DNA from 2 places in the Streptomyces sp. B5E4 genome. Region 1 is predicted to be linked to the other one. Evidence: riboswitches for the same ligand, from Rfam matches in the RefSeq annotation. Region 1 holds a riboswitch; the other holds the start of a gene.

Region 1 (4,407 bases):
TGTAGTCCCGGTACACGGCCAGGTCCTGCCGCGACGGATACGCGAACGCCAGCTTCACCACCCGCCCGCGCCACTCCGGCCGCGCTTCCAGCAGCCGCCGGTACGCGAGCAGCCCGCGGACGATGTTCTTCGACAGCTCGGTCCGGTCCACCCGCACGACGACCTCGCGGTCCGCGCCGCCGATCTGCTCGCGCAGGGCCGCCATCCGCTCGGCCACGTCCGGCCGCCGCGACCGCTCGCGCAGAAAGTCGGCGTCGGCGCCGAGGGCGTGCACGTCGACCCGGGTGGTCCGCTCCCTCCGCGCCTCCTCCCCGGCCCAGGCGACATTCGCCTCACCGCCCAGCACGTCGCGGCAGCACCCGGCGAACGCCTCGGCCCACCTGCGGGTGTGGAAGCCGACGCGGTCGGCGCCGAGCAGCCCGCGCAGGAGGGCGGCGGCGACGTCGTCGGGGAGGAGCCGGAAGTACTCCGGGGGTGCCCAGGGGGTGTGGGTGAAGTGCGAGATACGCAGGTCGGGGCGGCGCTCGCGGAGCATCCCGGGCACGAGACACAGGTGGTAGTCCTGCACGAGCACCGCCGCGCCCTCGGCCGCGCCGTCGGCGAGGGCGTCGGCGAAGGCGCGGTTGTAGGTCTCATACGCGGCCCACTGGCGGCGGAACTCCGCGTCGAAGACGGGCGAGACGGGGATGTCGTAGAGCATGTGGTGGACGAACCACAGGACGGAGTTCGCGACGCCGTTGTACGCGTCGTGAAAGACGTCCGGGTCGATGCCGAGCATCCGCACCCCCGGCTCGGCCACCCCCCGCCGCACGGCCTCCCGGTCCCCGTCACCGAGCGCGGCACACACCCACAGCGCCCCGGCCTCGGGCCCCACGGCACTGAGCCCGGAAACGAGCCCGCCACCGCCTCGCTTGGCGGCGAGTTCCCCGTCGTCACCGACGGCGTACGAGACGGGCCCGCGGTTGGAGGCGACGAGCAGGGGAGCACCGGGGGACGCGACCATGCGCCGAGCCTAGCCACGCCGGGGCCCTCCGAAACGCAAGCGAGGCGGTGTGGCCGATACCGGTGGGGGCACGTGGGGCGGTGGGGCCGGGGGAGGCCGGAAGTTCGAGGGCCGGGAGGGGCCGGGGTTCGAGGGTGTGGCGCGGCCCTCGCGTGGGGTTGGGCCGGAGCCCGGTCGGGGTCTGGGCGCGGAGCCCCGAGGAGGTTGAGGACGGAGCCCGTGGGAGTCCGGAACTGAGCCCGGCCGCGGCCCGGGGGCGGAGCCCCAAAGGGTTCGGGACGGAGTCCCGTGGGGGGCCGGGGCGCAGCCCCGCCGGGGTCCCGGGGCGGAGCCCCGAGGGGGTTCGGGGGCGGAGCCCCCGGCGGGTCTCGGGGCGCAGCCCCGAGTTTCGGGAAGGGGCGGGTACGGGGATCCCCCTCCTCCCAGCTCAGCCCCGTAGCCCCCCCGGGTGTCGCCCGCCCGGCGAGGGCTACGCCACCGTCGTTCCCGGCTCCGCCTCTCCGCCGCGGCCCGCCCGACGAGGGCTCCGGTACTCCCGGATCTCCCCCATCGGCGGCCGCTCCTCCGTGTCCACCCCGTACGTCCGCGGCTCGAACGCCCCGTCAGCCCCCCGGTCGAACTGCGTCAGCCGCGGCCGCACCAGGTGCCCCCGCGCCAGCCGCAACTGCGCCGTGCGGTAGATCGCCGCCGCCATGCGCCCCAGCGCGCGGTCGTCCTGGTGGCGGTGGCGGCGGACGCCGACGTCGACCTGGGCCAGCGCGTCCAGCCCCACGGTGTGCAGCGCGTCGACGAGCAGGCCCAGCTCCACCCCGTACCCGACGGGGAACGGCAGCCGCTCCAGCAGCGACCGCCGCGCCGCGTACTCGCCCCCGAGCGGCTGGACGAAGCCGGCCAGCAGCGGCCAGTGCAGGTTCAGCAGCGGCCGTGCCACCAGCTCGGTCACCCGTCCGCCCTGCGCCGCCGGGGCGGTGTCCAGGGGCCTGTCGTAGACCGCCTTCACGAATTCCACGTCCGGCTCCGTGAGCAGCGGCCCCACGATCCCGCTCACGAACGCCGTGTCGAAGTCCCGGAGGTCCGCGTCCACGAAGCACACGATCTCGCCGCTCGTCACCAGCAGTGACCGCCACAGCACCTCGCCCTTGCCCGGCACCGCCGGCATCCGCGGCAGCACGTCGTCGCGGTGCACGACCCGCGCGCCGGCCGCGGCGGCGACCTCCGCCGTACGGTCCGTGGAGCCGGAGTCCATCACGACCAGTTCGTCGACGAGCCCGCCGCCCTCGGCGGACGTCATCAGCTCCGCGCGGATCGCCGCGACGATCGCCCCGACCGTGGCCTCCTCGTTGAGCGCGGGCAGCACCACGCTCACCGTCCCGCGTGCCCCCAGCGCCCGCTTGGCCGCCAGCAGCCGCGCGGGCGGCCGGTCCGCCGCGGACCAGGACCGCGTCCTCAGCCACTGCTCCACGTCATCGAGCACCTGCGGGCCTCCCCTTGCCGGTGGTCCTGTGCGGTGTGAGAGCCGTCTCGCGTAGCGGACGGCCCTCACAACTGTCCTGGTCGTCGGTTACAGTCTTGAACAACGTGCGTGACGTCCCTATGTCGGGGTCCGCGCTCGGACAAAAGCGCCGGACGGCTCCGCCGGTCCTGCGCCATACAGAGCTCATCCAGAGGGGCAGAGGGAACGGCCCGTTGAAGCCCCGGCAACCCTCCGTCCGGTACTCGCGACGCTGCGAGGCCCCGGACGGTGATGGTGCCAATTCCGTCCTGCGGCGAGACGCGTCGCGGGGAAGATGAGGAGAGAGGGCCTCGCCAGTATGGCTGTAGACACAGCTCCCACCCCCACCGCCGTCGACGGCGCCCCTGATCTGGGCCCTGCCGTCGCGCTGTCGTGCCGGGAGTGCGGGGAGCGGGTGCCGCTGGGTCCGGTGTTCGCGTGCCAGTCGTGTTTCGGGCCGCTGGAGGCGGCGTACGAACTTCCCGGCGGTGACGCCGAGTCCGCCGCCCGGCTCCGTGCCCGTATCGAGGCGGGTCCCCGGAGCATCTGGCGGTACGCGCCGCTGCTGCCGGTCCCCGCCGACGTGGCCGGCAAGCCGAACCTGAACCCGGGCTTCACCCGGCTGCACCGCGCCGACCGGCTCGCCGCCGAGCTGGGCGTGACCGGCGGGCTGCACGTCAAGGACGACTCGGGCAACCCGACGCACTCCTTCAAGGACCGCGTCGTCGCGATCGCCGTCGAGGCGGCCCGCGCCTTCGGCTTCACCACCCTGTCCTGTTCCTCCACCGGCAATCTGGCGGGCGCGGTCGGCGCGGCCGCGGCCCGGGCGGGGCTGCGTTCGTGCGTGTTCATCCCGTACGACCTGGAGCACGCGAAGGTCGTCATGGCCGCGGTCTACGGCGGTGACGTCGTCGGCATCGAGGGCACGTACGACGACGTGAACCGCTTCTGCTCCGAGTTGATCGGTGACCCGATCGGCGAGGGCTGGGGTTTCACGAACGTCAATCTGCGCCCGTACTACGCGGAGGGTTCCAAGACCCTCGCGTACGAGATCTGCGAGCAGCTCGGCTGGCGGCTCCCGGACAACATCGTCATCCCGGTCGCCTCCGGCTCCCAGCTCACGAAGATCGACAAGGGGCTGAAGGAGCTGATCGCGACGGGGCTGGTCGAGGAGCGTCCGTACAAGATCTTCGGCGCCCAGGCGGCGGGCTGCTCCCCGGTCTCGCGGGCCTTCAAGGACGGCCACGACGTGGTACGTCCCGTGCGGCCCGACACCATCGCCAAGTCCCTCGCCATCGGCAACCCGGCCGACGGCCCGTACGTCCTGGACATCGCCCGCCGCACCGGCGGCGCGGTGGAGGACGTGACGGACGCCGAGGTCGTGGACGCGGTGAAGCTGCTGGCCCGTACCGAGGGCGTCTTCGCGGAGACGGCGGGCGGCGTGACCTTCGGCGTGCTGGCGAAGCTCGTCGCGGACGGCCGGATCGACCCGGCCGAGACCACCGTCGCGATCAACACCGGCGACGGTCTGAAGACCCTCGACGCGGTCGCTCCCACCACGGGGCCGAGCGCGATCATTCGTCCCACACTCGACTCCTTCCGAGAGGCCGGCCTCGCATCATGAGCGTGAACGTCCGAATTCCGACCATCCTCCGTACGTATACCGACGGGCGGGCAGAGGTGAGCGCCGAGGGCGCGACCCTGGCCGAGGTGATCGAAGACCTGGAGAAGAACCACCGCGGCATCGCCGGCCGGGTGCTGGACGATCAAGGCAAGCTGCGCCGTTTCGTGAACGTCTATGTGAACGACGACGACGTCCGCTTCGCCGATGGCCTGCAGACTCCCACTCCCGAGGGGGCCGGGATCTCGATCATTCCGGCGGTCGCCGGAGGCTGCTGAACCCCGCTTGCGT
Region 2 (4,407 bases), on a different contig from region 1:
AGCGGCTGCCGCACGGCGAGTTCATCGAGGTGCACGAGCCGCTGTCGCAGGAGGAGCTGCACAAGCTCACCGCGCACGACCAGCACGCGCCGCTGGAGCTCGGCCCAACGGTCGACGACAACGGCGTGGTGCGCAAGCAGGGCCCGGTGGAGAAGCTGCGGGCCAGGCTGTCGCAGAGCTACTACGGCGAGGCCGGCCAGATCCCGAAGCCGACCCGGCGCGAGTACGAGGAGATCACCAGCGGCCACGGGCACCACTAGGGCCTGTCCGCCGCCGGGCGATCACCGCCGGGGCCCCCGTCCAGCAGTTGGACGGGGGCCCTTCGGCGTATTCTGCGGTCGATAGGCTGACGCCCGACAACTGAGACGACCCCCGGGACGGTGTGCCATGAGCGTGCAGACGGCAGCAGGAGGCGACAGCACGGCGGCGCGTTCCTGGCCGGATGTCATCAGCGCGCTGATCGCCGGGCAGGACCTGGGCGCCGAGGACACCGCCTGGGCCATGGACCAGATCATGTCGGGCACCGCGAGCAACGCGCAGATCGCCGGATTCGCCGTCGCCCTGCGCGCCAAGGGCGAGACGGTCGCGGAGATCTCCGGGCTCGTCCGCACGATGTACGCGCACGCCAACACCATCTCCGTCCCCGGCCCGACCGTGGACGTCGTGGGCACCGGCGGCGACCGGGCCCGTACCGTCAACATCTCCACCATGTCCGCGATCGTCGTCGCCGGGACCGGCGCGAAGGTCGTCAAGCACGGCAACCGGGCCGCGTCCTCCGCCTCCGGCGCCTCCGACGTGCTGGAGAAGCTGGGGGTCAACCTCGACCTGGCCCCCGAGCGGGTCGCCGAGGTCGCGGAGGAGGCGGGCATCACGTTCTGCTTCGCGGTGAAGTTCCACCCCGCGATGCGGCACGTCGCCCAGACCCGCAAGGAGCTGGGCGTCAGCACCCCGTTCAACTTCCTCGGCCCGCTCACCAACCCGGCCCGGGTCGGGGCGCAGGCCACCGGCGTCGCGGACGCCCGGATGGCGCCGATCATGGCCGGGGTGCTGGCCGAGCGCGGCACCTCGGCGCTGGTCTTCCGCGGCGACGACGGGCTGGACGAGCTGACGACGACGGCCACCTCCCAGGTGTGGACCGTGCGCGGCGGCGCGGTGCGCCAGGAGCGCTTCGACCCGCGGGACGTGGGCATCGAGCTGGTGCCGGTGGAGGCGCTGCGGGGCGCGGACGCCTCGTACAACGCCGACGTCGCCCGCCGGCTGCTGGCCGGCGAGACCGGCCCGGTGCGCGACGCGGTGCTGCTGAACGCGGCGGCGGCGCTCACGGCCCTGGACACCGACGCGGACGGCCCGCTGCCGGACCGGATCGCGACGGGCATCGTACGGGCCGCGGAGTCGATCGACTCGGGGGCGGCGCTGCGCGTGCTGGAGCGCTGGGTCGCGGCCAGCAACGGCTGAGGCGGACGCGGGGGGACCTCCTGCTCCGGGTCACTCCCCGCCGATATCCGGAGAGTTGCGGACAGTCCGGGCAACCGGGTTGCGCCGCGGCTCTCCGGTGCGCATACTCCTGACCAGGTCACGAGCGACAGCGATCAAGGCCCCGGCCCGCTGTCCGGCAACCCTCCGTCCGTGGCGGGGTGCCCCGGGTGATGACCGGGCCGCAGGCAGCGAGGTCTGCGGCAAGCGCGGACCCCTCGCGAATCCAGGGGTCCTGGTCGGCCGAGGGAGTTCCGCCGTGAGCAAGCGAATGCGCTAGGGGCCAGCCGCCCCGCCGCCGCTGCGCGCGTCTTTCCGCCGGGTGCCGCGCGCGTCCTTTCCGGGCCGTACGGGCCCGTCACCCCGCATCTCCACGCCTGCTCACGGGAGTTCCGCATGTCCGCGTCCACGCTCACGCCCGCCTGTCTGCCCGTCCTCGGCCGGGACGTCCGCGCCCCGCTCGTCACCGGCGGCGACGCCGAGTACGCCGCCCTGGACTACGCCGCCAGCGCCCCGGCGCTGCAGCGCGTCTGGGACGACGTCGCCGCATACGCGCCGTACTACGGCGCGTGCACCGCGGCGCCGGCTACCTCTCGCAACTGTCCACCGAACTCTTCGAGTCCAGCCGTGCGACGGTCGCCGGGTTCCTCGGCTGCCGCCCCGACGACCAGGTCGTCTTCACCCGCTCCACCACCGACTCGCTCAACCTGCTGGCGACCGCGCTGCCGCCGGGGACCGAGGTCTACGTCTTCGAGACCGAGCACCACGCCGCCCTGCTGCCCTGGCAGCACGACGGGTCCGCGGCCGGCCGGGTCACCGTGCTCGCCGCGCCCGCCGGCCCCGAGCAGGCGGTGGCGGCGCTGGACTCGGCGCTCGCCGCGCGGGTCGGCGACGGTCCTGCGCTGGTGTGCGTCACCGGCGCTTCGAACGTCACCGGCGAGCTGTGGCCCGTACGGGAGCTGACCGCGGCGGCGCACCGGCACGGGGCGCGGCTGGTCCTGGACGCGGCGCAGCTGGCGCCGCACCACCCGGTGGACGTGGCGGACCTGGGCGTGGACTGGGTGGCCTTCTCCGGGCACAAGCTGTACGCACCCTTCGGCGCCGGCGTCCTGGCCGGCCGGGCGGACTGGCTCCAGGCGGCGCCGCCGTATCTCGCGGGCGGCGGCGCCAGCCGGCGGGTGCTGCGCGCGGCGGACGGGGGACTGGACGTCGAGTGGCAGACGACGGCGGCGCGGCACGAGGCGGGCTCGCCGAACGTCATCGGCGCGTACGCGATCGCATCGGCCTGCAAGGCGCTGACGCAGGCGGGGTTCGACGCGCTGGTGGAGCGGGAGCGGGCGCTGGTGGCACGGGTCCTCGCGGGGCTTGCGGCGCTGCCGGGGGTGCGGGTGCTGTCGCTGTTCGGCGCGGACGCGGCGCGGGTCGGGGTGATCTCGTTCGTGGTCGACGGCTGGAGCAGCTCGCATCTGGCGGCGGCGCTGTCGGCGGAGCACGGGATCGGGGTGCGCGACGGGCTGTTCTGCGCGCACCCGCTGGTGCGGGCGCTGCTCGGCGAGGCGGGGGAGTCGGCCGAGTGCGGGGGCGGCGCGTCCGAGGGGGAACGGCCGCTGAACGCGGTGCGGGTGAGCTTCGGGGCGGGGACGCCGGACGAGCACGTGGACCGCTTCCTGGCGGCGCTGGGGTCGCTGGTGCGCGACGGTGCGCGGTGGTCGTACCGCACGGTGGACGGCCGCTGCGTACCCGCCTTGGGCGCGGTACCGGCCGGAGGCGGGGCCCCGGCGGCGGCCTGACGGCGGCCGCCCGGCGTGCGCCGTCCGCGGCGCCGCCCCGGGGCGGTGCACGCGTGCGTGCGGTACGTGCCCTCGCCGCCGGCCGCTCCCGCCGGCCCGCCGCAGGCGACGCCGTGCCTCCGCGGCCGTCCCCCGGCTCAGGCCGGCGGCCGCACCGCCGCCGCGGGCACGGGGGCGGCCGGGCGGCCCGCGAGGGTGCTGCCGATCAGCACCATGCGCAGCGTCCGTTCCGCCGCGTCCGCCAGGAACTCCCGGGCGTGCAGCAGTGCTTCGGGCAGCGCCATCGGGCCCGGGATGATGGTCCCGTAGGCGTCGACGCCCGTGTCGTGGATCTCGTGTGCGCCCTCGCCGATGGTGCCGGCGAGGGCCAGGACCGGGCGGCCGTGGAGCTTGGCGCGGCGCGCCACCTCCGCGGGCACCTTGCCGCGCGGGGTCTGGTGGTCGAGGGCGCCCTCCGCGGTGATGACGAGGTCGGCGGCGGCCAGCCGGGCGTCGAGGTCGAGATGGCCGAGGAGCACCTCGAAGCGGGGAAGGAGGCGGGCGCCGACCGCCGCGAGGCCCGCGCCGAGGCCGCCGGAGGCGCCCGTGCCGGCGCCCAGGCGCAGGTCGGTGCCGGGGGCCGGGAGGTCGCGGGTGAGGACGCCGGCCCAGCGGTCGAGGGCGGCGGCCAGCTCCTCGACCTGCTGCGGGGAGGCGCCTTTCTGCGGGCCGAAGACGCGGGCGACGCCGCGGGGGCCGCAGAGCACGTTGTACGGGTTGCAGGCGACGAGCAGCTCCGTTTCGGCGAGCCGGGGGTCGAGCCCCGCGGTGTCGATGCGCGCGAGGCGGGCGAGGGCGGAGCCGCCGGGGGCGAGGTCGCGTCCTTCGGCGTCGGACAGCCGGGCGCCCAGGGCCGTCAGGGCACCGGCACCGCCGTCGGAGGTGCCGGAGTCGCCGCAGCCGACGATGATGCGGCGGACACCGTGGTCGAGCGCGGCGCGGATCAGCTCGCCGACCCCGTACGTCGTGGTGCCGCCCGGATCGCGCCGCGGGTGCGGCACGAGCGCCAGGCCCGCGACGGCCGCCATCTCCACCACCGCGGTGGTGCCGTCGCCGAGGAGGGCGAAGTGGGTCTCCAGCCGGTCGCCGAGCGGGCCGGTGGCGG

What was found. Region 1 has a riboswitch for S-adenosylmethionine ahead of thrC (threonine synthase). Riboswitches for the same ligand answer to the same signal wherever they lie in the genome.
Region 2: another riboswitch for S-adenosylmethionine. It lies ahead of ABGA99_RS09265 (aminotransferase class V-fold PLP-dependent enzyme); the one in region 1 lies ahead of thrC (threonine synthase).

What each region holds. Positions count from the first base shown of each region.
Region 1 is NZ_JBDPMI010000028.1:35,781-40,187, reverse strand. It holds gene ABGA99_RS28425 (trehalose-6-phosphate synthase) at 1-1,003, opposite strand, end outside; gene ABGA99_RS28420 (glucosyl-3-phosphoglycerate synthase) at 1,473-2,477, opposite strand; SAM riboswitch class I at 2,658-2,797, shown strand; gene thrC (threonine synthase) at 2,815-4,119, shown strand; gene ABGA99_RS28410 (MoaD/ThiS family protein) at 4,116-4,394, shown strand.
Region 2 is NZ_JBDPMI010000005.1:109,718-114,124, forward strand. It holds gene ABGA99_RS09255 (ubiquinol-cytochrome c reductase cytochrome b subunit) at 1-260, shown strand, start outside; gene trpD (anthranilate phosphoribosyltransferase) at 388-1,455, shown strand; SAM riboswitch class IV at 1,572-1,689, shown strand; partial or broken gene ABGA99_RS09265 (aminotransferase class V-fold PLP-dependent enzyme) at 1,870-3,263, shown strand; gene ABGA99_RS09270 (glycerate kinase) at 3,401-4,407, opposite strand, start outside.